3 regions of the Modestobacter sp. SYSU DS0290 genome follow, and region 1 is predicted to be linked to each of the others. Evidence: riboswitches for the same ligand, from Rfam matches in the RefSeq annotation. Region 1 holds a riboswitch; each other region holds the start of a gene.
What was found. A riboswitch is a leader RNA that binds a small molecule or an ion and turns the genes downstream of it on or off. The one in region 1 is predicted to bind cyclic di-AMP.
Positions count from the first base shown of each region.

Region 2: it holds a riboswitch for cyclic di-AMP, as region 1 does, so the genes downstream of both, ACI795_RS16955 (C40 family peptidase) here and ACI795_RS14940 (aggregation-promoting factor C-terminal-like domain-containing protein) in region 1, are expected to answer to the same signal.
Region 3: it holds a riboswitch for cyclic di-AMP, as region 1 does, so the genes downstream of both, ACI795_RS08650 (NlpC/P60 family protein) here and ACI795_RS14940 (aggregation-promoting factor C-terminal-like domain-containing protein) in region 1, are expected to answer to the same signal.

Region 1 is NZ_JBJHAI010000018.1:41,369-50,947, reverse strand. It holds gene ACI795_RS14955 (serine hydrolase domain-containing protein) at 1-543, opposite strand, end outside; gene mftD (pre-mycofactocin synthase MftD) at 679-1,920, opposite strand; gene ACI795_RS14945 (YceI family protein) at 2,070-2,669, opposite strand; gene ACI795_RS14940 (aggregation-promoting factor C-terminal-like domain-containing protein) at 2,825-3,757, opposite strand; cyclic di-AMP (ydaO/yuaA leader) riboswitch at 3,789-3,912, opposite strand; gene ACI795_RS14935 (class I SAM-dependent methyltransferase) at 4,086-4,733, opposite strand; gene ACI795_RS14930 (universal stress protein) at 4,813-5,292, opposite strand; gene ACI795_RS14925 (DUF5709 domain-containing protein) at 5,479-5,901, opposite strand; gene ACI795_RS14920 (cupin domain-containing protein) at 6,078-6,470, shown strand; gene ACI795_RS14915 (Dyp-type peroxidase) at 6,507-7,418, shown strand; gene ACI795_RS14910 (pyruvate dehydrogenase) at 7,495-9,231, shown strand; gene ACI795_RS14905 (thiol-disulfide oxidoreductase DCC family protein) at 9,257-9,579, shown strand, end outside.
Region 2 is NZ_JBJHAI010000024.1:16,982-26,560, forward strand. It holds gene ACI795_RS16945 (DUF4011 domain-containing protein) at 1-1,400, shown strand, start outside; gene ACI795_RS16950 (Fe-S cluster assembly protein HesB) at 1,534-1,818, shown strand; cyclic di-AMP (ydaO/yuaA leader) riboswitch at 2,192-2,323, shown strand; gene ACI795_RS16955 (C40 family peptidase) at 2,341-2,874, shown strand; gene ACI795_RS16960 (hypothetical protein) at 2,918-3,451, opposite strand; gene ACI795_RS16965 (GmrSD restriction endonuclease domain-containing protein) at 3,661-5,388, opposite strand; gene ACI795_RS16970 (hypothetical protein) at 5,579-6,586, opposite strand; gene ACI795_RS16975 (acyl-CoA thioesterase) at 7,156-7,578, opposite strand; gene ACI795_RS16980 (MGH1-like glycoside hydrolase domain-containing protein) at 7,637-9,579, opposite strand, start outside.
Region 3 is NZ_JBJHAI010000007.1:86,794-96,372, forward strand. It holds gene ACI795_RS08615 (alpha-ketoacid dehydrogenase subunit beta) at 1-410, opposite strand, end outside; gene pdhA (pyruvate dehydrogenase (acetyl-transferring) E1 component subunit alpha) at 412-1,551, opposite strand; gene ACI795_RS08625 (Lrp/AsnC family transcriptional regulator) at 1,768-2,283, shown strand; gene ACI795_RS08630 (hypothetical protein) at 2,339-2,953, shown strand; gene ACI795_RS08635 (hypothetical protein) at 2,994-3,509, shown strand; gene ACI795_RS08640 (serine hydrolase domain-containing protein) at 3,573-4,904, opposite strand; gene ACI795_RS08645 (DUF3817 domain-containing protein) at 4,914-5,261, opposite strand; gene ACI795_RS08650 (NlpC/P60 family protein) at 5,444-6,601, opposite strand; cyclic di-AMP (ydaO/yuaA leader) riboswitch at 6,617-6,786, opposite strand; gene ACI795_RS08655 (GNAT family N-acetyltransferase) at 7,235-7,687, shown strand; gene ACI795_RS08660 (phytoene desaturase family protein) at 7,684-9,231, shown strand; gene ACI795_RS08665 (hypothetical protein) at 9,323-9,472, shown strand; gene ACI795_RS08670 (YhjD/YihY/BrkB family envelope integrity protein) at 9,521-9,579, shown strand, end outside.

The sequences.
Region 1 (9,579 bases):
GTGGTAGAGCCACCGCTCCCCCGGCTGGGCGGCCAGCGGCAGCTCGGCCAGCCGGCGGAGGTACTCCTGGGGGTCGAGCTGCGGCGGGAGCGGCCCGGCGCCCAGCCCGCGGGCGACCATCGCGACGTCCAGCGGGCTGCCGTCGAAGAGCGCGCCGAACCCGGCAGTGCTGGTGAGCAGGTCGCGCACGGTGATGTCCCGCGCCGCCGGCACGGTCTCCGCCAGCGGCCCGCCCGGCGTCGCGAGCACCCGGGGGTCGGCGAGCTCGGGCAGCCACCGGGCCACCGGATCGTCCAGCGCCAGGACGCCGTCCTCGGCCAGGGCCAGGGTCAGCGCACCGGCGTAGGGCTTGGACAGCGACGCGAGCCGGAACAGCGAGTCAGGGGTGACCGGGTCGCCCCCGCCGCGGACCAGGCAGCCACCGGTGCGCACCTCGGTGACGCCGCGGTACCGGACGGCGGCGGCGTACCCCGGGACCCGGCCGTCGGCCACCCGCTGCTCGAGCACCGACCACAGCGACACGAAGCGGGACAGTGAGCACATGGGCGGCCTCCTCGGCGACCGGACGGGTCCTGTGCCCACCCAGACCGCCCTGCTCCCCGGAAGTCATCGCTCCCGGAGAGTCATCGCTGCCCGGAGGCCATCGCCGCCGGCGGTCGTCGCCGGGCGCGGGGCCGCTCACCCCCGGGCGGCCCCGTGCTGCGCGGGGACGCTCTCCACCGGCGCGTCGGCGACCTGGTCGACGCCCAGGTACCGCTCGAAGCCGGGCGGGACGACGACGTCGTCCCGGCAGAGGTCGGCCACCGACTCCCGCCCCAGGCCGACCATCGCCGCGCCGAGGCCGTCGCGGAGGACGTCGAGCACGTTCTCCACCCCGGCCTGCCCGTTGGCCGCCAGGCCCCAGAGGTACGCGCGGCCGATCATCACGGCGCGGGCGCCCAGCGCGAGGGCCTTCGCGACGTCACCGCCGCGCCGGATGCCCCCGTCCAGCAGCACCTCGACCTGGTCACCGACGGCCTCGGCGATCGCCGGCAGGGCACGGATGGAGGCCGGCGTGCCGTCGAGGTTGTTGCCGCCGTGGTTGGAGACGGAGATGGCGCTGACCCCGGCGTCGACGGCCCGCTTGGCGTCGTCGACGCGCATCACGCCCTTGAGCATGAACGGCCGGTCCTCGCCCCACAGCTCCCGGAGCCAGGCGACGTCCTCCCAGGTCGGCATGGGCGACTGCATCCACATGCCGTAGGCCTGGAAGAAGGTGGGGGCCGGGTCGCCGGGCTTCGCGACCATGTTGGGCACGGTGAGGTCGGGCAGCTTCCTCGTCCTGGCGAAGTCCCACAGCCAGCTGGGCTTGAGCGCCACCTGCGGGGCGTACCGCCGCACGGCCTCGAGGTCGATCCGCTCCGGGATGAACGGGCTGCCCCAGTCGCGGCCGTAGGAGAACGACCAGTCGAGCGTGGCGATCAGCCCGGCCGCCCCCGCCCGGCGCGCCCGCTCGACCTTGGCGGCCATCAGGTCGCGGTCACCCACCCAGTACAGCTGGAAGAACGTCTGCGGGTTGGCGGCGATGACCTCCTCCATCGGCTTGCTGGCCATCGAGGACAGCCCGATCGCGGTGCCGCGGGCCGCCGCGGCCCGCGCGACCGCGACCTCGCCGTCGGGGTGCACGGCCTGCACCCCGGTCGGGCTGATCAGCACCGGCAGCGCGAGGTCCTGGCCCATGACGTGGGTGTCCATCCGCCGGGCGTTGGCCAGCCCGGCGGTGTGCGGGGCGAAGCCCAGCTCGGCGAAGGCGGCCAGGTTGTCGTCGACCGTCAGCCCGCGCTCGGAGCCGGCGACCAGCGCCCCGTAGACGCCCTTGGGCAGCCGTCGCTTCGCCCGCCGCTGCGCCTCGGCCACCGTCTCGAACCACGCGTTCGCCATCTGCGCACTCCCCTGCTCCTCGGACCGGGGGACGCCGTCGTCCCCCGGTGCCTGCGACCACGGCCGCTGGCACTCAGTGCCACGGTAGCGGGGTGCAGTGGTGTGGAACACACCTCTTCCGTCTCCCGGAGGGGGTGGCCCGCGGCGGGTCAGGCGGTCTTGATCACCGAGACGTCGAACTCCACCTGGATGCGGTCGCTCACCAGCACGCCACCGGTCTCCAGGACGGCGTTCCAGGTCAGCTCCCAGTCGCTGCGCTTGATCGCGAGCGCACCCTCGAAGCCCACCCGGGTGTTGCCGAACGGGTCGAGCGCCGAGCCGGTGAGGGTGAAGTCGACGTCGACCGAGCGGGTGACGGACTTGATGGTCAGGTCGCCGGTGACCCGGTACACCTCGTCGTCGACCTGTCGCACCGCGGTGGAGTCGAAGCGCATCTCCGGGTACTGCTCGACGTCCAGGAAGTCCGCCGACCGCAGGTGCGCGTCGCGGTCGGGGGCGCCGGTGTCGATGCTCGCGGTGCGGATGCGCAGCGAGACGGTGCTGGCTCCCGGGTCGGCGGTGTCCAGGTGCGCGGTGCCGGCGAAGTCGGTGAACGCGCCGCGCACCGTCGTCACCATCGCGTGCCGGGCACGGACGCCGATGCGGGTGTGCGCGGCATCGACGAGGTAGTCGCCGGTGACGTCGGTCAATGCGGCCGTCGCGGCGTCGAAGTCCGAGGCCGCGGGCTCGGGTGCCCGGTGCTTGCCCACGGTTCAGCCCTCCTGGTCTGGGTGGTCCACCCGCTGATCCTGGCCCACGGGTGTGCGGTGCGGGCAGGGTGGTCGCGCGCTGCGCAGGCGAGGAGGGGCCGCCCGCTGCGGGCGGCCCCTCCTCGTCGGTGCCGGGTCGGTCGGGACCGGGTGGATCAGTACCAGCCGGCGCTCTGCGAGTGCGACCACGCGCCGCACGGCGAGCCGTACCGGTTGTTGATGTAGATCAGGCCGGCGTCGATCTGCCGGTTGCCGTCGGAGGTCTTGGCGATCCCGGTGCTCTTCCAGGTGGAGTCCAGGAACTGCGGGATGCCGTAGGCGGTGCTGCGCGGGTTCTGCGCGTTGGGGTTCCAGCCGCTCTCCTTGCCCCACAGCTTCTCCAGGCAGGAGAACTGGCCGGCGTCGCCGCCGAGCTTGGAGAGCGCGTAGCTCTGGTACGAGCCGGCCGGCGCGGCGGCGGCCGGGGCCGGGGCCCCGCCGCCCGAGGAGCGGGAGCTGGACTGCGACCGCGGAGCGGCGGCGGCCTGCTCGGCCTTGCGCGCCTGCTCGGCCTTGCGCGCCTCCTCCGCCTTGCGCGCCTCCTCGGCCTTGCGAGCCTCCTCGGCGAGCCGGGCCTCCTCCGCCTTGCGGGCCTCCTCGGCGAGCCGGGCCTCCTCCGCCTTGCGCGCCTCCTCGGCGAGCCGTGCCTCCTCCGCCGCGACGGCGTCGGCCTGCGCCTGCGCGGCGGCGGCCTCCGCCTCCTGGCGCTGGCTCCGGTCGGCCACCAGCTCACCGAGCCGGTCACCGACCCGGCCCTCGGAGACGACGGTGCCGGCGTGCTGGGCGGTGAGGCCGAGCTGGGTGGCGATGCTCACCGGTTCGGGCGCCGCGGTGGCCTGGGCGTCGGTCTGCCCGGAGACGGCCACGTTGACCAGGACGGCACCGACCGCGGCGGCGGCCAGGTACAGCGCCGGGCGGCGCAGGCGGGCGGGGGGCGCCAGACGGCGGGGGGACTCGTCCCCGGCGACGGGGAGGACCGTGGTGGGCAGCTCGCCGTCGGCGGGGAGGTCGTGCCCATCGTGGTCGTGCTGGGTGGTGCGGGGGGACATGAAGGAGGGGGCTCCCGGGCTCTTCCGCGGCCGCCTACCGAGTTAGCTGACGGATTCGGGCGGGAAGACGCCCTACCCGGCCGGGCGCGTGCCCGGGCGGGATTCACCCCAGTGCTGCGGTGGGTCCCCGGATCGCTGTGGACAGCGACTCGGCGGCATCCGGCGCGGGCTCCCCGGGTGGGGACGTGACGTCCGGCCGGACCCGACCACGGTAAGGCTCGTTACGACCTCGTGACAATGCTCGGCGGCCAGTTCGTCGGGTTCTGCCATGACACCGCTGGTCAGCGGCGTGGGACCCGTCCCGGACGTACCGCGTGTCACACCTGCCTCAGGGCAGCCGCCAGACCGTCGTCCGGCGCACCTGCCCGCCGTCGGCGTCGGGGACGTCGTGGGTGGCGGCCGGCAGCAGCCCCTCGCGCGGCAGGTAGGCACGGCCCGGGTCACCCAGCAGCACGGTGGCTCCCCGGAGCCAGTGGGTGCCGAGGTAGGGCAGCACCCGCGCGGTCATCTCCCGGTCGTAGCAGACGTCGCCGGCCAGGACGACGTCCACGTCGGGCCCGTCGTCGCCGAGCACGTCGCCCACCACCTCGATCCCGCGGACGCCGTTGAGCTCGGCGTTGAGCGCGATCGCGGTGTGCGAGTAGGGATCGACGTCGCTGGCGACGACGTGCGCGGCGCCGGCCCGCAGGGCGGCCACGGCGACCAGCCCACTGCCGGCGCCGAGGTCCAGGACCCGCTTGCCGGCGACCAGCTCCGGCGAGTCGAGGACGTACCGGGCCAGCGCCTGACCGCCGGGCCAGGCCGCCGCCCAGAACGGCGGGTCCTGGCCGGCGCCGCCTGCCTCGGTCTCCATCGCCTCCCAGAGGGCGACGACGTCGTCGGCGACGTGCAGCTGCACCTCGGGCACCAGGGTGGGCCGCTCCACCCGGGTGTGGGCCTGCAGGAAGGACGGCGGGACACGATCGGAGGCGGGCACCACGTCAGTGGACACCCACGCGCCCGACCGCGGCCCGCCGGGGTGCAGTGGGCCGTGCGGTCGCTGGTCCGTGCGGTGGCTAGTCCGTGCGGTCGCTGCGCACCACGGTGACCGGGCAGGGCCCGTGCCGGGTGACCTGGTCGCTGGTGGAGCCCAGCAGCAGGCCGGCGAAGCCGCCGCGGCCGCGGGCACCGACGACCAGCAGGTCGGCCTGCCCGGCGGCGGTGATCAGCGCCTTCACCGGGGCGGTGTGCGCGACGTGGCAGACGACCCCGGCGGCGCGCTGCTCGCCCAGCGCCGCCACGACGTCGGCCTCGAGGTCGGCCTGGACCGCCTTCTCGTAGTCGCTCATCGGCGGCACGTAGCCCGGCGACCAGCTCGCCGGCTGGGGTGCGGTGGCGATCCGCCAGGCGCGGACCACGTGCAGCGGCCACCCGGCCCGCTCGGCCAGCCCCGCCGCCCACACGAGCGCTTCCTGGGCGCACCCCGACCCGTCGTGCCCGACGACGACCCCACCGCCGACCGCCCCGGTCGACGCCTCCGCCGTGCCGTCCGCCATGGCCTCGTCGACCTCCGCCGCGAGCGTGTCCCGCGTGCCGTCCTGCTCCGTCCCCGTGTCCTCCTGTCCGTGCCCGCTCGTCCGGTGCCCGTCACACCGGCCACCGGGCTGCTCCCCTCCAGCGTGGCCCCCCGGCCGCCGGTCGCACAGAGCCGGAGGTCCCTGGGACCACCGCCGGTCCCGACCTCAGCCGTCCTCCCGGACGAGGTGCACGGCGGACTCCTCCGCCGAGGCGGCTCCCCCGTCGACCCCCTCGTCCTCGGCGTAGAGCTCGTCCTCCCGGTCGACCACACCGTCGTCGTCGGCGTCGGCGAGCCGGCCCGCCCGGTCGTCGCCGACCTCGTCGTCACGCAGCTCGCCGTCGGTGTCCGCGGCGTCCCCGAGCCCGTCCCCGTCCTCCTCGCCGCCGTCCTCGCGCAGCTCGCGGGCGAGCCGGCCGGACAGCCCCTCCCCCGCCTCCTCCTCGCGCTCGGTGGTGCCCCAGCCGGTGGAGACCCAGGGCCGGTCGGGCGGCGACCAGCCGGCGGTGTCGTCGTCGGCGTCCGGTTCGAGGGTGTCCGAGACCGCGGCCACGGTCTCGGGGTCGGTGCCGTCGTGGTGCGTCCGCATGGCTGTCTCCGGGGGCTGGGCGGCGCTGACGGCGGCAGTGTCCCGCGGCGCCGCGCCCTCCACCAGGCCCGCCCGCGCGGGCTCGGATCGCGCCGTCGGCCGACCTGCTCTTGACTGATCATCGACGGCCGGCGAGCGCCGGTCAGCAGATCGAGGGAAACGGAGGAACGGCGCCCATGGAGCACTTCACCATCGCCACCGTCGCCGAGCAGAGTGCCGACTTCCGCCGCGTGCTCTGGACCGGCGAGCACACCCAGCTGGTGATCATGACGATCCCGCCGGGTGGGGAGATCGGCGAGGAGGTGCACGACGTCGACCAGATCCTGACCTTCGTCAGCGGCACCGCCAAGGCGAAGGTCGGCGGGCAGGAGAAGAAGGTCGCCCAGGGGGACCTGGTGGTCGTGCCGGCCGGCAAGAAGCACAACTTCGTCAACGACGGCGTCAACCCGCTGGTGCTCTACACCGTCTACGGGCCGCCCGAGCACGCCGACAAGGCCGTGCACAAGACGAAGGAGGAGGCCGACGAGCTCGAGGAGGCCGGCAAGGACGAGCCGCCGTCGAACGACTGATGCCCGCCGGCTGCGGGCGTCGGGCACAGTGACGCCGTGACCCCGCAGCCCGGCATCTTCGCGCTCGGCACACCCGAGCACTGCTACCTGGAGCTCGATCTCGAGCCCGGCCGCTCCGCGGAGGACCTGGTCCGCGGGGTGGCCGGGCTGACCGGTCCGCTCTCCTCGACCGGCGGGGTGAACGTCGTGGCCGGCTTCCGCCCGGAGCTGTGGGCCGCCGTCGCCCCAGCCGACGCCCCGGCCGACGCCGCGGGGTTCGACGAGCCGATCGTCGGCGCCGGGCGCTACCGGATGCCGGCGACGCAGCACGACGCGTGGGTGTGGGTCGCCGGCGGCGACCGGACCGCGGTCTTCGACAACGCCCGCGCCGTGCTGGCCGCCCTGGCCGGGACCGCCCGGGTGGCCGGCGAGGTGACCGGCTGGCTCTACCGGCACGACCGGGACCTGACCGGCTTCATCGACGGCACCGAGAACCCCTCTCTGCTGCACGCCGCAGAGGTCGCCGCAGTGCCGGCGGGCGAACCGGGTGCCGGGTCGAGCGTCGTGCTCTACCAGCTCTGGCGGCACGACACCGCGGCCTGGGAGTCGCTGGGCACCCACGGCCAGGAGATGTCGATGGGCCGCACGAAGGCCGACAGCGTCGAGCTGCCCGAGGACGTCATGCTGCCCAGCGCCCACGTGGCCCGGACCACCGTGGAGGTCGACGGCGAGGAGCGGCCGGTCTTCCGGCGTAACGTCGCCTACGGCGGGGTCACCGACCACGGGACGGCGTTCGTCGGGTTCGCCCGCGACCGGTGGCGGCTGCACGAGATGCTGCGCCGGATGGCCGGGGCGGCCGACGGTGTCCGCGACGGCCTGACCGGCTTCCTCACCCCGCTGACCGGGGCGTACTACACCTGCCCGGCGATCGACGCGCTCGCCCGCTTCGCGCCGCCCGAGGAGACCTGAGGCGCACCATGTTCAGGTCGCCGACCACGGGTAGGAGAGCGGCGGCCGCCCGACCCACCGTCCGGAGGAGCTCCACATGGCCCACCCGACCGTCGCCGTCCAGCTCGTGCAGATGCTCCGCGCCGCGGGGGTGGAACGGATCTACGGGGTCGTGGGCGACAGCCTCAACCCCGTCGTCGACGCCGTCCGGCACACCGACGGCATCGAGTGGGTGCACGTCAGCAACGAGGAGGGCGGGGCGTTCGCCGCCGCCGCCGAGGCCCAGGTGACCGGGAGGCTGGCGGTCTGCGCCGGCTCGTGCGGGCCGGGCAACACGCACCTGCTGCAGGGGCTGTACGACGCGCACCGCAGCGGTGCACCGGTGCTGGCGATCGCCTCGCACGTCCAGTCCCAGGAGATCGGGATGGCGTTCTTCCAGGAGACGCACCCCGAGCGGACGTTCCAGGACTGCTCGTACTGGTGCGAGGTGGTCACGCCCAAGCAGATGCCACAGGCGCTGCGAGTGGCCATCCAGACCGCCGTCGGGAAGCAGGGCGTGTCGGTCGTGGTGCTGCCCGGCGACCTGGCCGCCGAGGAGTCCGGCGGCCCGTCCGTGGAGTCGGCGATGGTCTCGCGCCCCTCGCCCGTGCGGCCGCCGGCCGAGCAGGTGCAGGCGCTCGCCGACGCGATCAACGCAGCGGGCACGGTCACGCTGTTCTGCGGCGCGGGCTGCCGGGACGCGCACGACGAGGTGATGCAGCTGGCCGGGCACGTGCTGGCGCCGGTCGGGCACGCGCTGGGCGGCAAGGAGTTCATCCAGTACGACAACCCCTACGACGTCGGCATGAACGGCCTGCTCGGGTACGGGGCGGCGCACAAGGCCACGCACGAGGCAGACCTGCTCGTGCTGCTGGGCACCGACTTCCCCTACGTGAACTTCCTGCCGCAGGCGCGCACGGTGCAGGTCGACGCCGACGCCGCGCACCTGGGCCGCCGCAGCCCGGTCGAGGTGGCCGTGCACGGCGACGTCGGGGAGACGATCCGGGCGCTGCTGCCGCTGCTGGAGCGGAAGACCGACCAGCGCTTCCTGGACGGCATGCTGCGCGACCACGCGGAGTCGCTGGAGAAGGTGGTCGACGCCTACACGCACCGGGTGGAGAAGATGCGCCCGATCCACCCGGAGTACGTGGCCGCGCAGCTGGACGAGCTCGCGGCCGACGACGCCGTCTTCACCGTCGACACCGGGATGTGCAACGTGTGGGCGGCGCGCTACCTGACGCCGAACGGCCGGCGGCGGGTGCTCGGGTCGTTCCGGCACGGCTCGATGGCCAACGCGCTGCCGCACGCGATCGGCGCGCAGTTCGCCGCGCCGGGCCGGCAGGTCGTGTCGATGAGCGGGGACGGCGGGCTGGCGATGCTGCTCGGCGAGCTGATCACCGCGCGGCTGCACCGGCTGCCGATCAAGATCGTGCTGTTCAACAACGCGTCGCTCGGCATGGTGAAGCTGGAGATGATGGTCGACGGCATCCCGGACTTCGAGACCGACCACGAGCCCACGGACTTCGCGGCGATCGCCGCCGCGGTCGGCATCCGGTCGATGCGGGTGGAGGACCCCCGCGAGGTGCGGGACACCCTCGCCGCGGGGCTGGCCGACCCCGGGCCGGTGCTGATGGAGTTCGTGACCGACCCGAACGCGCTGTCCATCCCGCCGGCGATCACCGGCGAGCAGATCCGTGGGTTCGCGGCGACCGCGTCGAAGATGGTGCTCGGCGGCGGGGTGGGCAGGATGATCGACCTGGCCCGCAGCAACCTGCGGAACGTCCCGCGCCCGTGACCCGGACCCACCCGTGGAGGTGAGCGTGGCCCGACCCGTGCTGCTGTTCGACGGCGACTGCGGCTTCTGCCAGCGCGTGGCCGGCTGGGCGCCGCGGGTGCTGCCCGCCGACGCGCGGGTGGTGTCCTGGCAGAGCGCAGACCTCACTGCGCTGGGCACCACGGCCGAGCGGGCCGCACGCGAGGTGCTGTGGGTGCGGCGGTCCGGCCGGGTGGACGGGGGCGCGCAGGCGGTGGCGCACGCGCTGCTGGTCGCGCGGTGGCCGCTGCCGCTGCTCGGGTTCCTGCTCGTGCTGCCGCCGGTCCGCTGGGTCGCCGCGGGCGTCTACCAGCTGGTGGCGGCGAACCG
Region 2 (9,579 bases), on a different contig from region 1:
TGCTGCGCGCGGCGGCGGACCCCCGGCTCACCGCGGCGCTGTCCTCCGGGCAGCTGGTGGTGCGTGAGGTCGAGGCGGTGCACGGCGGGGAGTGGGACGTCGTGCTGGTGTCGCTGGGCGCCTCGCTGGACGAGCGGGGCGAACTCCCACTGGACCTGGGGCCGCTCAACCGGGCCGGCGGTGAGCGGCGGCTGCGCGCCGCCGTCACCCGGGCCCGCCGGCAGCTGCTGGTGTACGCGTCGTTCCCGCCGGCGGCGCTGGTGCCGGCGGGCACGGCGCAGCGGGGGGTGCGGGAGCTGCGCGCCTTCCTCGACGTCGTCACGCAGGGCGTCGACGCGGTGCCGCGGGACGGCGCGGGCGCACCGGTGCGGGACGCGCACCGGGACGCCGTGGCGTCGGCGCTGCGGGAGCGGGGGCTCGCGGTGCGCACCGACGTCGGGCTCTCGCGGTTCCGGATCGACCTGACGCTGGCCCCGGTCGACGAGCCGGGGCGGCCGCGGGTGGCGGTGCTGCTCGACCGGCCGGACCGCGCCTCGACGTTGACCGACCGGCTCGAGCTGCCCGCGCTGGCGCTGGCCGCGCGGGGCTGGGCGGTGGAGCGGGTGTGGCTGCCGGAGTGGGTCGCCGACCGGGACACGGTGCTGGACCGGCTGGCCACGGCGGTGCGGACGGCCCGCCCACCGGCCGGACTGCCGGTGCCGCTGCGGCCCGAGACGCCCGTCGACAACCCGGTTTCCGCCGACGGCCCGGTGTCCGGTGGCGGCCCGCGGGACGAGCCGCGTCGGGTGCCGGCGCGCCCGCTGGTGCCGCCGGTGCGGCTGCCCGGTGAGGAGCCGTTCGTGCCGTGGACGCCGGGGCCGGTGGGTGAGCCGCGGGACCTGCGCCGGCTGGAGGACCCGGCGATCGCGCGGCTGGTGCGGGAGGTGCTGGTCGAGGGGATCGCCGCGGAGGGGCCGGTGCACCGGGAGCGGCTGGCCCGGCGGGCAGCGCGGGCGTTCGAGGTGCCGCGGCTGACCGATGCGCGGATGGCGGAGCTGCTGGCGCTGCTGCCCGCCCCGGCGGCGGAGTGGCTCTGGCCGGACGGGACGGACCCGGGGTCGTGGGCGGGGTTCCGCCGGCAGGGGTCGGCGGGTGACCGGCCGCTGGAGCACGTGCCGCCGGAGGAGATCGGCAACGCGATGGTGGCGCTGCTGCGGTCCAGCGGTGGGCTGACGCACGAGCAGCTGGTGGCGCAGACGCTGGCGGTGTTCGGGCACCGGCGACTGCACCCGGTGCTGATGCCGGCGCTGGAGGCGGGGCTGGCGCAGGCCGTGCGGGCGGGCCGGGTGACGCGATCGGGCAGCGGTCAGCCGATCACCGCGACCGACGCGGTGGGCGCGGACTTCTTTGCGGGTGCATGACGAGGGTTGACCCCGCCCCGGGGTGCCGGGGAGGTTGGAGGTGCGAGGCGAACCGTCTCAGGTCGACCGCCTTGTCCGCCGGCCACCGATGTCCGGCGGACTGGGCCCCCTGCAACCGAGAGGACCCCGCACGATGCTGACCCTCACCACCGGCGCCGCCACCGCGATCAAGGGGATCCTCGGCCAGTCCGAGGTGCCCGAGTCCGGCGGTCTGCGGATCGCCAACGACCCGACCGGCGCCAACCTGGAACTCAGCCTGGCCGCCGTGCCCGCCGAGGACGACGCGGTGCTCGACGCGGCCGGGGCCCGGGTCTTCCTGGACTCCCGCGCCGCGGAGCTGCTCGACGACAAGACGCTCGACGCCGCCGCCGGCCCCGACGGCTCGCTGCAGTTCGGGATCGGCGAGCAGATCGTCTGACCCGCAGCACAGAACGCCGACAGCGCCGCCGAGGACCACTCCTCGGCGGCGCTGTCGTGTGTCGGCACCGCGGCTGCCGTCGCGCCGCTGGCGGTGGTGCCGGCCGCTCAACGGGTCGTTGGCGCGCGAGCACTGAGCGTCGTTACACGCCGCGCTTCGGCCACGTCGTAACGTCCCGAGACACGCCGGGGCCGGCCTCACATCTGCCACGGTCACGACGGCGAGTCGCATTCCGAGACCGTCCGGATCCGGCCGACGGCGGCGGCTGCGGGCTCCGCCGAGCCGACCTAGCGTCGTCGCGGCCGACCGGGTCCGACCGTCACCGCACCTGGTGACACCCGGACGGCACCGCCGAACCGGACGTCGGCTGTGCACGTTGCAGCCGCCGCCTGGACCGGGGACCCACCGCAGTTCTGGGGTGAAGCGCGGCCGCACGTGCGGTCGGGCCGGGCGAGTTCCCCGCCCGAACCCGTCAGCTAACTCGGTAGGCGGTTGCGGAGAACAAGGAGAACCCGTCGTTCCATGACGACCCTGCGCACCACCTCAGCTCGTCGTTCCACCCGCTCGGCCAAGGGCGCGCTGATCGCGTTGCTCACCGGCGCCGGCGTGGTGCTCACCCCGCTCGCCGCCCAGGCCGACGCCGGGGGCGCCGCCCCGCCGGCCGCGGCTCCGATCGCCGCGCCGGTCGCGGCCACCGCCGCACCGAACTCCGCCGCCCAGGTGGCCATCGACACCGCGATGGCCCAGCTCGGCAAGCCCTACGTGTGGGCCGGGGCCGGTCCGGACGTCTACGACTGCTCGGGCCTGACCCAGTTCGCCTTCCGGGCCGCCGGGATCGACCTGCCGCACTCGTCGCGGATGCAGTCCACGATGGGCGTGCACGTCGACCGGGCCCACCTGCAGCCCGGTGACCTGGTCTTCTACTACTCCCCCGTCGGGCACGTGGGGATCTACCTGGGCGACGGGCTGATGGTCCACGCCCCGACCAGTGGCGACGTCGTCCGCGTCGCCAGCGTCGACATGTGGGGCTACAACACCGCGCGTCGGCTGGTCTGAGTCCGCCCCTTCCGGGGGCGCCACAGCGGCGCCCCCGGCTGGCTCAGGCCGCCTGCGCCAGCCGGCTGGTGGCCGGCCAGCCGGGCGGGAGCGCCCGGGTGGCCTCGCCGCCGCGGACGGCGAGGAAGGGGCGCGTGAGCCGCTCCTTCTCGATCTTGTCCCAGGCGGTGAGCAGCTCGGCGACCCAGCGGGCCAGCGTGAGCGCGTCACTGGCCAGCGGGTCACCGGCGGTCTCCGGTCGCGGCCGGGTCGGGATCCGCGGCCAGCGCGGGGTGACCAGGCTCCGCTTGCTCGACGGCAGCGACGCGACGTGCGCGGCGAAGGCGGCGTCCAGCGTGCTGGTCTCGGCCACGATCGCAACGGCGAGGGCCGCGGCGTCGGCGCCGGGGCCGAAGCGCAGCGACGCCTTCTCCGTGGGGACCAGGATGCGGCCCACGAGCAGCCGGGCGATCCGGTCGTCGTCGGAGGGCAGCACCCAGGCGCCGGCCATCGTCGACTCGAGCCCCTCGCCGACGTTGACGTGCCAGCCGACCACCCGGTCCTCGACCGGCTGGTCGATCACGACGATCCCGCGCATCCCGTACTCCTGACTCCGATGACGCTCGTGTTGCTGCGCAGCATCGAGGACGTTGCCGACGGAAACCGCCGACACGGGGCGTCGTTGCCGAGTCGTCACACCACCCGTCCCGCTCGTCACACGCGGCCCGCCGGAGTTGCGGAGCCGGCCGTCCACGCGGTCCCCCGGGAGGGCAGCGATGACCATTCCTGTCCCCCCCAGCAGGCCGGCTACTCGCAGGCGACGCCGTCCTTGTCGCGGTCGAACTTGTCCTGCCAGCCCGGCTGACCGCGGTAGATCGGTGCGGCGCCCGCGGCCTTGACCTCGGTGCAGTTGGCGTAGCTCGAGCCGACCGGTGCGGGCGCAGGAGCAGGCGCCGGGGCGGGCGCGGGGGCCGGCGCAGGGGCGGGCGCCGGCGCGGGCTTGGGTGCCGGGGCCGGGGCCGGTGCAGGAGCGGGCGCCGGGGCAGGGGCGGGCGCGGGCGCGGGCGCGGGCACGTTGGCGACGACGCCGCCGGGCAGCGGCTCGGCCGGGCAGGTGGCGAGCACGGTGGCGATGGCGTTGCGCTCGGCCTGGGTCATCCAGAGGCCGTAGCTGACCTTCACCGCGACCTGCCGGGCGACGTAGGTGCAGCGGTAGGACTTGTTCGGCGGCAGCCAGGTGGCGGCGTCGGCGTCGCCCTTCTGCATGTTCAGCGGGCCGTCGACGGCGAGCAGGTTGAGCGGGTCGTTCGCGAAGGCGGTGCGCTTCGTGGCGTCCCAGCCCTGCGCGCCGGTCTGCCAACTGTTCGACAGCGCCACGACGTGGTCGATCTGTACGTCGCTGCTGGTGTCCTGGCCGCGCTGGAAGGCGATGGCCTTCCCCGAGTACGGGTCGGCGAGGGAGCCGGTGAGCACGACGCAGTTCTGCGTGCCGGGCTTGAACGTCTCCGCGGTGAGGTCGCGGGCGAGGACGTCGTTGCGGGTGTCGCAACCGTTGCGGTCGACGTCGGTCCACGCTGAGCCGTAGTTGTCGCGGTCGTAGCCGGTCTTCGGGGCGCGGCCCTTGACCTCGACGGCGGCCAGCGCGGCCAGGGCGGTGGTGGGCTGGGCGGCGGTGATCGCTCCGTTCGCGTCGGCGTCGGTGAGCAGCCCGGTGGTGTTCTCGGCCGCGTTGGCGGCCTCCTCCGTCTCCGCGCGGGCGAGCGACGCCTCGGCGGCGGCGATGGCGGCCTCCTCGTCGGCCGCCGTCATCGTCGGGGCGGAGGTCGCCGCGGAGTCGGCACTGGCGGGGACGGCGTCGGTCGGCGGGAGCACGGCCGCGCCGGCGGCGAGGACGACGACGCCAGCGGCGGCGACCCCGGCACCCATGGCGCGGGAGCCGATGAGCGCCCAGCGGGCCCGGCCGACGACGACCGCGCCGAGACCGACCAGCAGGACGGCGAGCCCGGCCATGACCAGGGCGCCGGCGAACCCGCCGGAGACGGCTCCGACGACGACGAACAGCAGCGCGACGGCGGCGACCGCGGCGCGGACCGGAGTCAGCCAGTTGGTGCTCGGCTCGGCGGGCACGGGCACGGGCTGCGGGGTGACCGGGGGGACGGCCGGGAGTTCCGCCGTCCGCGGATCGACGGCCTCGCCCATCGCGGCGGCCCGGAAGCCCCCGAGCACCTCGGCGGGGTCGGCGGCGTCGAACGGGAACTGGACGTCGCGCGGCCGGACGACGGCACCGGGCATCGCGCTGGCGAGGTCGCGGAGGCCGGAGCCGGCGGCGGTGAGCCGCTGCGCGTCGGCGTAGAGGGTGACCGAGCTGCCGGGGGCGTCGTAGACGAGGCGGAGGTACCGGGCCGAGCCGGTCGGCTCGGCGATGGTGAACCCGAGGTCGATGGCCTGCTCGACCACCGGCCGGACCGGGGTGCCCGGGTTGCGGGTCTCCCAGCGCTGGATGAGTTCCTCGATGGCCGACTCGGACCGTGACATGCGCTGACCCCCGTGATGTTGCGTGAGCGCCCATGGTCAGTCGCCGGGTGCGCCGTCCAGCGCAGGACAGGCCGGAACGAACCCGTCAGTCACACCTGCCTCAGCCCACTCGTCGCCTGCCGGACGGGGGCAGGCGGCGAGGCCGATGCGGACGCACGTGGTCACGAACACCCACACCGCACCGCCTCGCTCAACAGATGACCGAGCCGCTCGTGTCGTTGTGGCCACCGAAACCGACCGCCGCAACCCTGACCGTTCCGTCGAACGGCGCGCTCGATCCGTCGGACGTCGGGCGGTCGGAGTAGAGCACGGCGTTCGCCTCCCCCTCGGTTCCCCAGTCCGGGTTGATGCGGGCGACCACCCGCTCGACGGTCGGCGAGCTCCAGACGACGCTCAGACAGCCCCCGGGTGCGGGTGCGTACGGCGGGTTGACGCCGTCGCGCATGCTCGGTGCCCCCAGGTCCTCCGGCAGGATTGCGGCCACGGCGAGCAGCGCCTCGTCGACCGGCACCGGCTGCGGGAAGACCACGTCGAGATTGATGAAGTGGTCATCCCACGGGCCGCCGGGCAGGTAGTCCCCGCACAGCAGCTGACCGCCGGGAAGGGCGTACGCACGAGGGTCGCCGAACGGCTCCCCCGTCGCGGCAGCGCACTCGGCCAAAGACCCAGGCGCCAGTGCGCCATCGAGGTGGTCGACCGAACTGAGCAGTCCACGTGTCCCGTCCGACACGTGTGTGGCTCGCGTAGGAGCCGGACTACCGGGAGCTGGGTCCAACGGCCGGACCGCGGGGCAGAAGGAGTCGCGGAGGAACGCCGCCATCGTCCGGGCGTCCGCCTCGCCCGCGCCGCCGGCCATGTCACTGGCCACCAACTCGTCCAGGGACCGGAAACCCGACGCGAGCTCACGGCACGTACCGATCTGGACGACCGCGAAACCTCGAGCCTCATCGCCGGTGAGCGGCGTACCCCGCCGCAGGCCGTAGCCCGTGTCGCCGGCCACTCGCCCGAGCTGACTCACCAGGTCGCTGCTGATCCCCGCGGCGTCGATGGCGTCCTGCAGTGACGTGTCCTCGTCGACCGCGTCATCGGTGGTCTCGGGAGTGGTTGATGCGGCCACCTGCTCAGGGACAGCGTCCTCAGGAGCTGCGTCGCCGCATCCGCTCACGAACACCAGTGCCATGGCCAGCACGGCGATCATGCGACCGCCGGGGGCACGGCTCATCGAAGTTCGACGGGCCCTGGGAAATGCGGCCCACTGCGCTCCGACGTAGTCCCGTCCGCCGTCTGTCATGTCGCCCCCGCCATCGCCGTTCATGCATCCTCGTCCCGAGCGCTCAGCGACCCGGGGCAGCAGCGTGTCATCCTGCCTCCGCAGGTCCGGAACACTCTGCTGCGCTCGCTATCCGCGATCGTTCGGACACCCTGAAGCCCGCACACCTCGGACGGCACGCCAGCAACAGCTGACTCCCGACGCTCCCAACGCCTCAGGCGAGGGCTGTCGCGGAAGGACCTCGTCCCGGAGCTCGGAGCGGAGCAGCGGCTGGAGCACCGCACCGCGACATTGCCCGTCGACCTCCACGAGCGGTACGTCTCCGCGCGGGATCCGGGCTGACGCTGCACCTTCGATCGCTGGTGGGGTGAGCCGGACCTGGCGGCGTCCGACGTCTGAGTGCTGCTGAACCCGGCCGCGAGAGATGCGGCTGCGGCCGACGCTGGACACGTGCATCGCCCGTAGCCGGGACGCCCGCCGCAGCGCCGTCCCCGCGGTCAGCGGCGGATGCGCTCCCGGCCTCGCGTGAGCGCGGTGTAGCCGTGGGCGAACGGACGGCCGTCCTCGTCGACCGAGACGAAGACGACCTTGTCGATGGTGAGGATGCTCGCCCCGGTCACGATGTTCCGTGCCTCGGCGCGCATGGTCAGCGACGTGCGTCCGAAGTCGGTGGCGACCAGCCCGATCTCGATGATGTCACCGAGCCGCGCGGAGCCGACGAAGTCGATCTCGGAGATGTACTTGGTGACCACCTTGGCCGTGCCGAGCTGGATGGCCGCGTACACGACGGCCTCGTCGTCGATCCACCGCAGCAGGCTGCCGCCGAACAGCGTCCCGTGCGCGTTCAGGTCCTCGGGCCGCACCCACTTCCGCGTGTAGAAGTTGATGCTCGGCTCGAGGTCGCCGTCCTCAATGCTCACGCCGGCGACCCTAGCCACGGCTCCGTAGGGCAGGAATGGCCGTTTCTGCCCTGGAAGGTCAGGCCCAGCGCGGGTCGGCGGGAAGGCGCGGGTTCAGCAGGTGCGCGACCAGCGCCGTCCAGCCGGTCTGGTGCGTGGCGCCCAGGCCCTCGCCGGTGTCGCCGTCGAAGAACTCGCTGAACGTCGGGTGCTCCCGCCACAGCGGTGAGTCGCTGGACTCGATCCGCTTGCCGTCGGCGGGGCGTTTGCCGTCGACCGGGCGGAACAGCCGGGTGAGCGAGTTGTCGATCAGGTCCGCGGCCTCGATCAGCGTGCAGCGCTTCCCCGAGCCGGTCGGGATCTCGATGGTGAACGAGTCGCCGTAGTGCCGGCCCAGCGTGCGCAGCTTGTCGGCCAGCAGCACGTTCACCGGGAACCAGACCGGCCCCCGCCAGTTGGAGTTGCCGCCGAACAGCTTGGTGCGGCTCTCCCCCGGCTCGTACTCGATCGACACGTCGCGCCCGCCGACGTTGGCGAACACCTGCCCGGTCGACTTCGACAGCGACCGGATGCCGAACGGGGAGAGGAACTCCTCGGTGTCGAACATCCGCTCCAGGATCCGGGTCAGCCGTTCCTTGCCGACCAGGGAGAGCAGCATCTTGCGCCCCTCCGGCGTCGACCGGCTGCGCAGCGGGCCCATCAGCTCCGGCCGCCGCTTCTGCAGCCAGCGCACCCGGTCGGCGACGTCCGGCAGCTGGCTCACCCACTGCGGGATCTCCGTGGTGCCCAGGATCGGCAGCAGCCCGACCATCGAGCGCACCCGCAGCGGCTCCGTCGTCCCGTCGGGGGCGATGAGGACGTCGTGGAAGAAGCCGTCCTCCTCGTGCCACAGCGACACCTCGTGCGAGCCGAACGCGTTCATCGCCTGCGCGATCGCGAGGAAGTGCTCGAAGAACTTCGTCGCGACGCCGTCCCACGCCTGGTCGGTGCGCGAGAGCTCGAGCGCGATCTTCAGCATCTGCTGGCAGTAGAACGCCATCCAGCTGGTCGCATCCGACTGCTCCAGCTTGTAGCCCGGCGGCAGCGGCGCGGACCGGTCGAACAGCGCGATGTTGTCCATCCCGAGGAAGCCGCCCTCGAAGACGTTCGAGCCGTCGGCGTCCTTGCGGTTGACCCACCAGCTGAAGTTCAGCAGCAGCTTGGTGAACACCCGGATGAGGAACGTCTGGTCGCGGTAGCCGTCGATCCGGTAGACGTGCCAGGCGGCCCAGGCGTGCACCGGCGGGTTGACGTCGCCGAACGCCCACTCGTAGGCCGGCAGCTGACCGTTGGGGTGCATCGCCCACTCGCGGCACATGAGCAGCAGCTGCTCCTTGGCGAAGTCGGGGTCGACGTGCGCCAGCGGGAGGCAGTGGAAGGCGGTGTCCCACGCGGCGAACCACGGGTACTCCCACTCGTCGGGCATGGAGATGACGTCGGCCAGCGCGAGGTGCCGCCAGCCGACGTTGCGGCCCCCGCGCTTCTTGCGCTCGTCGGGGGCCGGGGCCTCCGGGTCGCCGTCGAGCCACTGGGCGACGTCGTAGCGGTAGAGCTGCTTGGTCCACAGCAGGCCGGCGTAGGCGCGGCGGGCGACGTGCCGGTCGTCGGCGGACAGGCTGGGGTGGATGACGTCGGCGTAGAACTCGTCGGCCTCGGTCCTGCGCTGGTCGAGGACGGCGTCGAACTCGGGGCCGAACGTCGCGTCGTCCGGGTCGGGCTTGCGCAGCCGCAGCTTGACGCTGACCGTCTCCCCCGGCTCGACGGCGTCCCACTGGTACCAGAAGGCGGCCTTGGTGCCGGTGTCGGCGGGGTTCACGGCGTCGTGGTCGCCGTGGACGACGCGGCGGTTGATGCCGTCCTTCGTGTACTTCGTGGCGTTGCGGGCGGCGCCGAAGAGCTCGACGGCGTTCGTCTCGTTGTTGCAGAAGAGGACGTTCGGCGCGCCCTCGGCGGCGAGGACGTAGCGGCCGAGGAAGCCGTGCT
Region 3 (9,579 bases), on a different contig from region 1:
TACGCCTCGGGGCTCTCGCTGTGGTGCTCCACCGCGCCGATGCCACCGCCGAACGGGATCCGGATGACGATCGGCATCGGGAGCCGGCCCTTCGAGCGGGCGTGCAGCTTGGCGACCTGGGTGACGATCTGGTTGTAGGCCGGGAAGACGAACCCGTCGAACTGGATCTCGCAGACCGGCCGGTAGCCGCGCATCGCCAGCCCCACCGCGGTGCCGAGGATGCCGGCCTCGGCCAGCGGGGTGTCGACGACCCGGTCCTCGCCGAAGTCCTTCTGCAGGCCGTCGGTGATCCGGAAGACCCCGCCCAGGCGGCCGATGTCCTCGCCCATGAGCACGACCTTCGCGTCGTCCTCCATCGCCCGGCGCAGACCGAGGTTGAGCGCCTTGCCGATGGTCAGCGTCTCGCTCATCTCAGCGCCCCTGGGTGTCGAAGCCGGCGTGGTACTCGACGAACTCCGCGCGCTGCCGGGCCAGCTCGGGCGGCATCTCGGCGTAGACGTGGTCGAAGATCTCGGTGGGCGCCGGCGGGGCCAGCTCCCGGGTGCCGCTGCGGATCCGCTCGGCCAGTGCGTCGGCCTCGGCCTCGACCGCGGCGAAGAAGTCCGCGTCGGCGGCGCCGCTGCGCGACAGGTGCGCCTTGACCCGGGCGATCGGGTCGCGCAGCTTCCACTCCTCCAGCTCGCTGGCCAGCCGGTACCGGGTCGGGTCGTCGGAGGTGGTGTGCGCGCCCATCCGGTACGTGAACGCCTCGATGAAGGTGGGGCCCTGGCCGTCGCGGGCGGCGGCCAGGGCCGCCCGGGTGACCGCCAGCACGGCCAGGACGTCGTTGCCGTCGACCCGGACGCCGGGGAAGCCGAAGCCGCCGGCCCGGTGGAACAGCGGCACCCGGGACTGCCGCTCGATCGGGGCGCTGATCGCGTACTGGTTGTTCTGGCAGAAGAAGACCACGGGTGCGGCGAAGGTGGCGGCCCAGATCATCGCCTCGTTGACCTCGCCCTGGCTGGTGGCGCCGTCGCCGAGGAAGGCCAGGGTGGCGTTCTCCGCGCCGTCGCGCTGCAGCCCCATCGCGTAGCCGGTGGCGTGCAGGGTCTGCGCGCCGATGACGACGGTGTAGAGGTTGAAACCGGTGGCCACCGGGTCCCAGCCGCCCTGGTCGACCCCGCGGAACAGGCTGAGCACGTGCAGTGGGTCGACCCCGCGGGTCCAGGCCACGCCGTGTTCACGGTAGGTCGGGAAGGCCATGTCGTCGGCGGCCAGCGCCCGGCCGGCGCCCACCTGGGCCGCCTCCTGGCCGAGCAGCGACGCCCACAGCCCCAGCTCACCCTGCCGTTGCAGGGCGGTGGCCTCGGAGTCCCAGCGGCGGACGAGCACCAGGTCGCGGTAGAGACCGCGCAGCTCCTCGTCGCTCACCTCGAGCGCGTAGTCGGGGTGCTCGACCCGCTCGCCCTCGGGCGTGAGCAGCTGGACGAGCCCCGGCTGCCCGGGCAGATGGGGAGCACCGGCTCCCGGTACGGGGTCGACCACCTCGGTGGTGTGCGACAGCGCGGTCATGCGCGTCCCTCCTCGCCGTCTCGCGGGGCCCCCGGGGTCTCCGGGAGTCCCGCGCTGGACGTCCTCGCGGCGCCCGGGTGTGGCGTCGCTCACACATCGTGGCACGCCAGAGCGCCGTTCAGCAGATCACCACGGAGCCGATCTGCGCAAGATCCGTCCCACTGGCTGCGCACGATGACCGGTAGTAGGACGTCCTCGCATGTCAGACTGCACATCGTGACCGCCGGCACCGCCCGACTCGACACCACCGACGCACGGCTGCTGCTGGCCCTGTCGGAGGACCCCCGGGCCACCGTCTCCTCGCTGGCCCAGACCCTCGGCCTGGCACGCAACACCGTCCAGTCCCGGCTCGCCCGGCTGGAGTCCACCGGCATCCTCGACCCCTTCGAGCGGCGGGTCCGCCCCGAAGCACTGGGCTACCGGCTGGGCGCCTACGTGACGGTGCAGGTGGTGCAGCGCAGCCTGGCCGACGTCGCCGAGGCGCTGGCGGGGATCCCGGAGGTGTTGGAGGTCACCGGCCTCTCCGGCGCCGCCGACCTGCTGGTCCAGGTCGTCGCCGTCGACGCCGACGACCTCTGGCGGATCAGCGAGCAGGTGCTGGCGATCCCCGGCGTGCAGCGCACCGACACCAACCTCGCGCTGCGCCGGTTCATCGACCACCGGATGGCCCCGCTGCTGGAGCGCGCCGCCGGCGCCACCCGCGACGCCGAGGACGGGGCCACCGCCGGCTGAGCACCGGCGGCCGCCGGGGCTGGCGGGCCGGGCCGGGCGCGAGCACGCTGCCGCTGTGCACCGCTGGCCGACGACCCTGCTGCTCGGCGGGGCCCTGCTGGTCGCCGGCTGGGTCACGCCCTCCCCCGCGTCGGCCTGCAGCTGCACGACGGCGGACACCGCCGAGCAGTTCGACCGGGCCGACGCCGTCTTCACCGGCACGCTGGTCTCCCGCGAGGTGCTGCGGCCGGGAGGCAGCAGCGGCGACCCCGCGCTGCACGTGTTCGCCGTCGACACCCTGCACAAGGGCGTGGCGAGCGCACGGCAGCAGGTGGTCTCCGCCTGCTCGGGGGCCAGTTGCGGCCTGGAGCTGACGGGTGACGGACCGTTCCTGATCTTCGCGACCGACCCACCGGACCTCCCGGAGGGTCAGCTCGCCGCCGACCTCTGCGGCGGCACCGCCCCGCTCACCCCCCAGCTGGCGGCGGAGGCCCGGGGCATCGCCGCGGTGGCGGATCCGCCGACCCCGGGCCCCCCGGTCGGCGCGCAGGCCGAGGAGGCGGACGGGACGAAGGCGCTGGCACTGGTGGCCGGCGCCGCGGGCGCCGCGGTCCTGATGGGTGCCCTCGTGGTCGTCCGCGACCGCCGGGCCGCCCGCCGGGCGACGGTCCTGGTGCTCACCCGCGACTGAGCCCGTTTCACCCGCCGCCCGGGCCGGGTAGCCCGCGATCATGGCGAAGCGGACCCCTCTGGGCACCATCGGCACGGGCAAGCGCGGGATCGGCACGCTGGGCTGGGTGCTGCGCGGCGCCGCCGCCGGTGCGGCCGGCACCACGGCGCTGAACGCCGTCACCTACCTGGACATGGTGGTGCGCGGGAGGGGCAGCAGCTCGACCCCGGAGCAGACCGTCGAGGCGCTGGCCGACAAGGTGCACGTGCAGATCCCCGGTGACGAGGAGACCCGGCAGAACCGGGTGCAGGGGCTCGGCCCGATGACCGGGCTGGCCGCCGGGATCGGCGTCGGCGTCCTCGCCGGGCTGGCCCGCGCCGCCGGGTTCCGCTCCCGGCCGCTGATCGGGACGGCGCTGACGACGGTCGGCGTGCTGATCGGCTCGAACGGCCCGATGACCGTCCTGGGCATCACCGACCCGCGCACCTGGTCGACCACCGACTGGGTCAGCGACGTCGTCCCGCACCTGGCCTACGGCGCGGTGGTGAAGACGACGATGGACGCGTTCGACCGGTGAAGGGCCCCGCCGCCCCCCACCACTCGCGAGGTCACGGCGGGACCCAGCAGCGGGGCCGTTCCGTCACGCTCGCCCCTGCCAGCCCTCCGCGTCGACCCCGCCGGGCACCGGCGCCGCCGGGTCGTAGGGCGTGCGGGTGAAGACGAAGGTCGCCAGGTCCAGGTGGTCGGGGGCGATCCGCAGCGTCTCCCCGGCGTAGTAGCCGTCCAGGCCCACCCAGGTGCCGTCCGCCCGCGCGGTGAACCGGCTGGCCCGCCCGGGACGCCCGGGCAGCGGACCCAGGTGCAGCAGCCGTTCGCCCTGCGCCCGCAGCACGTACGGGGCCGGCCCCCAGAACCAGACGCCGAGGACGTCCAGCGGCACCGGCGGGGGCGCCGGCGTCCAGGCGTCGACGATACGCGGCTCGGCCGCCCGGAGATCGGCGAGCAACCCGGGGACGAGCGGGTCCAGCCCGCTGGTGGTGTTGGCCAGCATCACCGCGCCGGCCTGCTCGGCCCGGTCGACGAAGACCCCGGCGAGGAAGCCGGGCATCGAGCCGCCGTGGCCGACCAGGGTCACGCCGTCGGCGCGCACCACCTGCAGCCCCAGGCCGTAGGCCGACCAGCCGGCCGCCGAGGAGTCGACCCCGGCCGGCACGGTCATCTCCTCCAGCGTCGCCGGGGAGAGCACCTCGGCGGTGTCGCCGAGCAGGAACGCGGCGAACCTGCCCAGGTCGGCCAGCGTCGCCCACAGCTGACCGGCCGCGGCCATCACCCCGGCGTCGTGCTCGGGCTCACGCAGCACGACGTCGGCCCACGGGTGCACCGCGCGGCCCTCGGCGGCGGCGCCGCTGGGGCGCGGCGTGGTGCGCGTCATGCCCAGGGGCAGCAGCACCTCGTCGCGGACGACGTCCGACCACGGTCGGCCGCGGTGTCGGGCGACCAGCTCACCGAGCAGACCGAAGCCCAGGTTGGAGTAGTGGAACCGTCGCGCGGCGCCCAGCACCACGTCGTCGTCGCTGAGCGGCAGCTGGGCCAGCGTGCCGCCGGGCACGCGCTCCCACCAGCCGCCCGGGCTCTCCGCGCCCGCCCCGGCGAGGTGGGAGAGGAGCTGCCCGACCGTGCGGTCGCCCAGCGGGGTGTCCGGCAGGTGGTCGCCCAGCAGGTCGTCCAGGTCCAGGGCGCCCTCGTCGCGCAGCCGCATCACCACCAGGGCGGTGACCGTCTTGCTGATCGAACCGAGGCGGTACTGGACGTCGGTGTGCGGGTCGGCGACGTCGCCACGCGCGGCCGACCAGGCCAGCCCGCCGTCGCGGACCACGCCGGCGACCAGGCCGGGCGCCCGGCCGTCGCGTTGCACGCGGGCGGTGCGCGCCAGCAGGGTGCGGGCGGTGGAGGGCAGCACGGGCTCGGCCATCCCCGGAGGCTAGCCAGCCCGGACGGCGGCGGTCTCGCTCACCGGCAGCCGGCCGGTGCGGCGGGCCCAGTGCTCGAACCAGAGGGTGGCCAGCGGGGGCACCGAGGCGGCCAGCGCGAGGACGGTGGTGCCGAGCGACCAGCGCAGCACCCGCCAGGCGACCAGGGTCACCAGGACGTAGGCGATGAAGACGGCGCCGTGGACCGGGCCGAACACCTGGACGCCGACCTCGGAGGTCTTCGGCACGTACTTGACGAACATCCCGGCGAGGAGGAGCACCCAGGACACCGCCTCGGCGACGGCGACGACACGGAAGACGCGGGCCACGGGGGCGGGGGCGAGGAGACGGGCAGCCACGACCGGGGACAACGAACCACCGGCGCCGCGGTCTCCCCGATGTGATGAAGCCCCCTCCTCCCGACCCTTCGCAGGCGCAGGGCGGGACCCGGGAGGGGGCCCTGCCAGGGCACCCGGACACGCCGGTGCCCCGGCCGCCGTGAGGCGACCGGGGCACCGGCGTTCGTGCTGGAGCGCTGGCGTCAGCCGGCGATCCGGCGCATCGCGGTGATGCTCCCCATCACGTCGATGCTGGCGACCTTGACCACGTCGCCGGAGGTCGGCGCGTGCACCATCTGCCCGTTGCCGATGTAGATGCCGATGTGGGTGACCGGCGAGTAGAAGGCGATGAGGTCGCCCGGCTGCAGCTCCCCGCGGGAGACCGCACGGCCCATGCTCGCCTGCGCCCGGCTGGAGTGCGGCAGCGAGATGCCGGCTGCGGCGTAGGCGTACTGCACCAGGCCGGAGCAGTCGAAGGAGCCCGGACCGGCGGCGGCCCAGACGTAGGGCTTGCCGCGCTGGGCCATGGCGGTGCTGACCGCGGTCGCTGCAGCGCCGCTGGAGGCGACGACCGGCGCAGACGGGGCCGGTGCGGCCGGCGCGGCCGGAGCCGCGGCGCGGGCGTTGCCGCCCCCACCCGAGCGGGAACCGGAGCTCGAGCTCGAGCTCGAGGCGGAGCTCTGCTCGGCCGCAGCGGCCTCGGCAGCCTCGGCGGCGTGCCGCCGCTCGGCCTCGGCCCGGGAGGCGGCCTGCTCCGCGGCGGAGAGCCGCTCGTACATCGCCTGGTACTCGGCGATCTGCTTGTTCAGGTCGGCGCGCTGCTTCTCGACCTGGTCCAGCTGGGCCTGCGCCTCGGTGGCGGCGGCCTCGGCGGCGGCCTTGGCCTCGGTGGCCTGCTCGTCGGCCGTGACGGCCTCGCCCAGGATGCCGTTGTTGTGGTCGGCGATGGAGTCCAGCGTGCCGACGCGGTCCATCAGCTCGTCGGCGGACTCGCTGGTGAGCATCGCCTGCAGGGTGCTCAGCTGGTCGCCGGTGTAGGCGCTGCGGGCGACCTCACGGACGCGGTCCCGAGCGCCGGACAGGGCAGCCTCGGCGGCCTCGACCTGGGCGGCAGCGGCGTCGACCTCGGCCTGCTTGGCCTCGAGCTCGACCCGGGCGTCGTTGAACTGCTCGGTGACGACCTCGAGGTCGTGGGCCCGCTCGGCGACCAGCGTGGCGGCCTCGGCGGACGTGGTGGGCTCGGCCGCCGCGGGCGCGGGGTTCAGCAGCGGGACGGCCACGAGGGCCCCGGCGGCGAGGAGGGTGACGACGGCCCGACGGGAGGTGGACCCACGGCGGGCAGGATTGAGCGAACTCGCCATGTTCGGCGGGTGGTCCTTTCTTCCAACGTGCCGCCTACCGAGTTAGCTGACGGGTTCGGATGGGAAGACACCCGGCACGTGCGGCCCGGCTCGGCCGCGCAGTGCTTCACCCCAGTGCTGCGGTGGGTCCCCGGTCCCCTGGCCCGCCGGAGTGCACGGGCCGCGGAGTTCGGCGGCGGTCTGGTCGGTCGCCACCGATGGGTGGCTGAGGTGCCCGTCCGGACCGTCGCCCACCGTAAGTGCGTTATGGGCTCGTGACAAACGCCCTTTGCGATTTTGTTGAGAAACTCCGGTGGTGTGCTCCGACACGCTCACCGAGGGTGACAGGCACGCCGAATCGTCCGGCCAGTGCGTCCTGCGGACCCGGATCGTCTCCCGGCCAGAGCGCCGACACGCGGCCTGAGCTGGGCAGCCGGACCCGGCGGGACCACTGCGCCCTCCGGTGGAGGGTGGGGTCTGCGCCACCACCGCCGGCCGATCCGTCGTCACGCTCCGCAAGCGGCTGGTGAAGCTGCCGCTGTCGCCACGCTCGCGGCCCGCAGGTGCCCCGGCGCGGCACTCCCCGGCTTCCTCGCCGGGACCTGGTAGGTGGCCTCGTGGAGGAGCCGCACCCCCGCAGGCCAGGATGACCCGGTGCCGACCCTCGCCGCCGTCCCCTGGGACGACCCCGCCGTCGCTGCGCTCACCGCTGCCCAGCAGGTCGAGCTGCGCGCCCGCTACGACGGCGCGAGCGAACCGGGCGTGCCGCCGTCCGCCACCGACGTCGCCGTGGTGCTGCTCGCCCGGGACGACGACGGCACGCCGGTCGGCTGCGGCGCGCTCCGCCCGCTGGGGCCACGCGAGGCGGAGATCAAGCGGATGTACGTCGTCCCGGCCGCCCGCGGGCGGGGGGTGTCCCGGCAGCTGCTCGCCGGCCTGGAGGCCGAGGCCCTCCGCCGCGGCTGGTCGACGCTGAAGCTGGAGACCGGCCCTCGCCAGCCGGAGGCGGTCGGGCTGTACACGTCGGCCGGCTACCGGCCGATCCCGACGTTCGGGCACTACGTCGACGACCCGTTCTCGCTCTGCTTCGCCCGGGAGCTGGGATGACCGCCGCCCGGTACGACGCGGTCGTCGTCGGCGGTGGGCACAACGGGCTGGTCGCCGCCGCATACCTGGCGCGCGCCGGGTGGTCGGTGCTGGTGCTCGAACGGCGCGAGGTGCTCGGCGGCGCCGCGGTCAGCCAGCAGGTGTTCCCCGGCGTCGACGTCCGGCTCTCGGCGTACTCCTACCTGGTCAGCCTGCTGCCCGACCGGATCGTCACCGACCTGGGGCTGCGGCTGGAGCTGCGCGACCGTGCGGTGGCCTCCTGGACGCCGCTGCGCCGTGACGGCCGGCACCGGAGCCTGCTGGTCGAGCGGGACGAGGGGCCCGCGACGGCGGCGTCCTTCCGGGCGCTCACCGGCGGGGACGCCGAGCTTGCCGGCTGGCAGCGCCTCTACGGCCGGCTGTCCACCCTGGCCGAGGACCTCGCGCCCACCCTCACCGAACCGCTGCCCAGCGAGAGGGAGCTCACCGGCCGGCTGCGCGACCCGGGCATCTGGCACGACCTGCGCGAGCGGCCGCTGGCCGACGTGGTGGCCGACCACCTGACCGACGACGACGTGCGCGGCATCGCCCTCACCGACGGCCTGATCGGCACCTTCGCCGACGTGCACGCCGCCGACGGGCTCGCCGGGCGCTGCTTCCTCTACCACCTGGTCGGCAACGGCACCGGCCGCTGGCGGGTGCCGGTCGGCGGCATGGGCGCGGTCAGCGGCGCGATCGCCACCGCCGCCCGCACCGCCGGGGCTCGGTTGCTGACCCGGGCCACGGTGACCGCACTGGAGCCCCGCGCCGACGGGGTCACCGTGCACTGGACCGACGACGACGGGACGGCGCATGCCGCCGACGCCGGGCACGTGGTGGGCGGCGCCGCGCCGACGGTGCTGGACGAGCTGCTCGGCGCGCCGCCGGCGTCGCGCCCGTCCGGGTCGCAGCTGAAGGTCAACATGGTGCTGCGGCGGCTGCCCGGGCTGCGCTCCGGGGACGACCCGCACCGGGTCTTCAGCGGCACCGTGCACGTCGACGAGTCGGCGTCGGCCATCGACGCCGCGTTCGCCCAGGCCGGCGCCGGCCGGCTGCCCGACGTCGTCCCGTTCGAGGTGTACTGCCACTCGCTGACCGACCCGTCGATCACCGGTGCCACCGGGCTGCACACCCTGACCCTGTTCGGGCTGCACACCCCGGCCGAGCTCTTCGCGGCCGACCCGGTGGGCACCCGGGAGGAGGCGGTGCGCCGGGTCGTCGCCCAGCTCGACGACCACCTCACCGAGCCGCTGGCCGACTGCCTGGCCACCGACGCCGAGGGGCGGCCCTGCCTGCAGGCGGCCTCGCCCCTGGACGTCGAGGGCGCGCTGGCCATGCCGGGCGGGCACATCTTCCACGGGGACCTGTCCTGGCCGGTGGCGACCGACCCGGGGCAGGCCGGCACCTGGGGCGTGGCGACCGCGCACCCGCGGGTCGTCGCAGCGTCGTCCGGGGGCACGGTCCGCGGCGGTGGGGTCAGCGGGCTCGGCGGCTTCGCCGCGGCCCGGCACCTGCTCGGCCGGTGAGGCCGCGGCATCCGTGCGTGATCAACCGCCTACGGGGAACGGAGGCACCAGAGCCCGGGACCGACCGGCCCCGACGACCACTGGAGACGCCATGAGCACCCCGCCGAACCGCTCCTCCGACCAGGGCCAGCCGCCGAAGTCGCGGCAGAACCGGAGCCGCGCCGTCTTCGCCGGCGTCATCGTGCTCATCCTGGTCGTGATCTTCGGTTACATGCTGCTGGTCGGCGGCCTCGTCGACTGACCCTCGGCCGACGGGCGCCAGGTGCCCCGCCCGTGGTCACATGTCGCGGTGCGGGCGGCGGACGAGGCGCGGGGCCTCGCGGCATCGGTGCGCCACCGGCTGCGCGG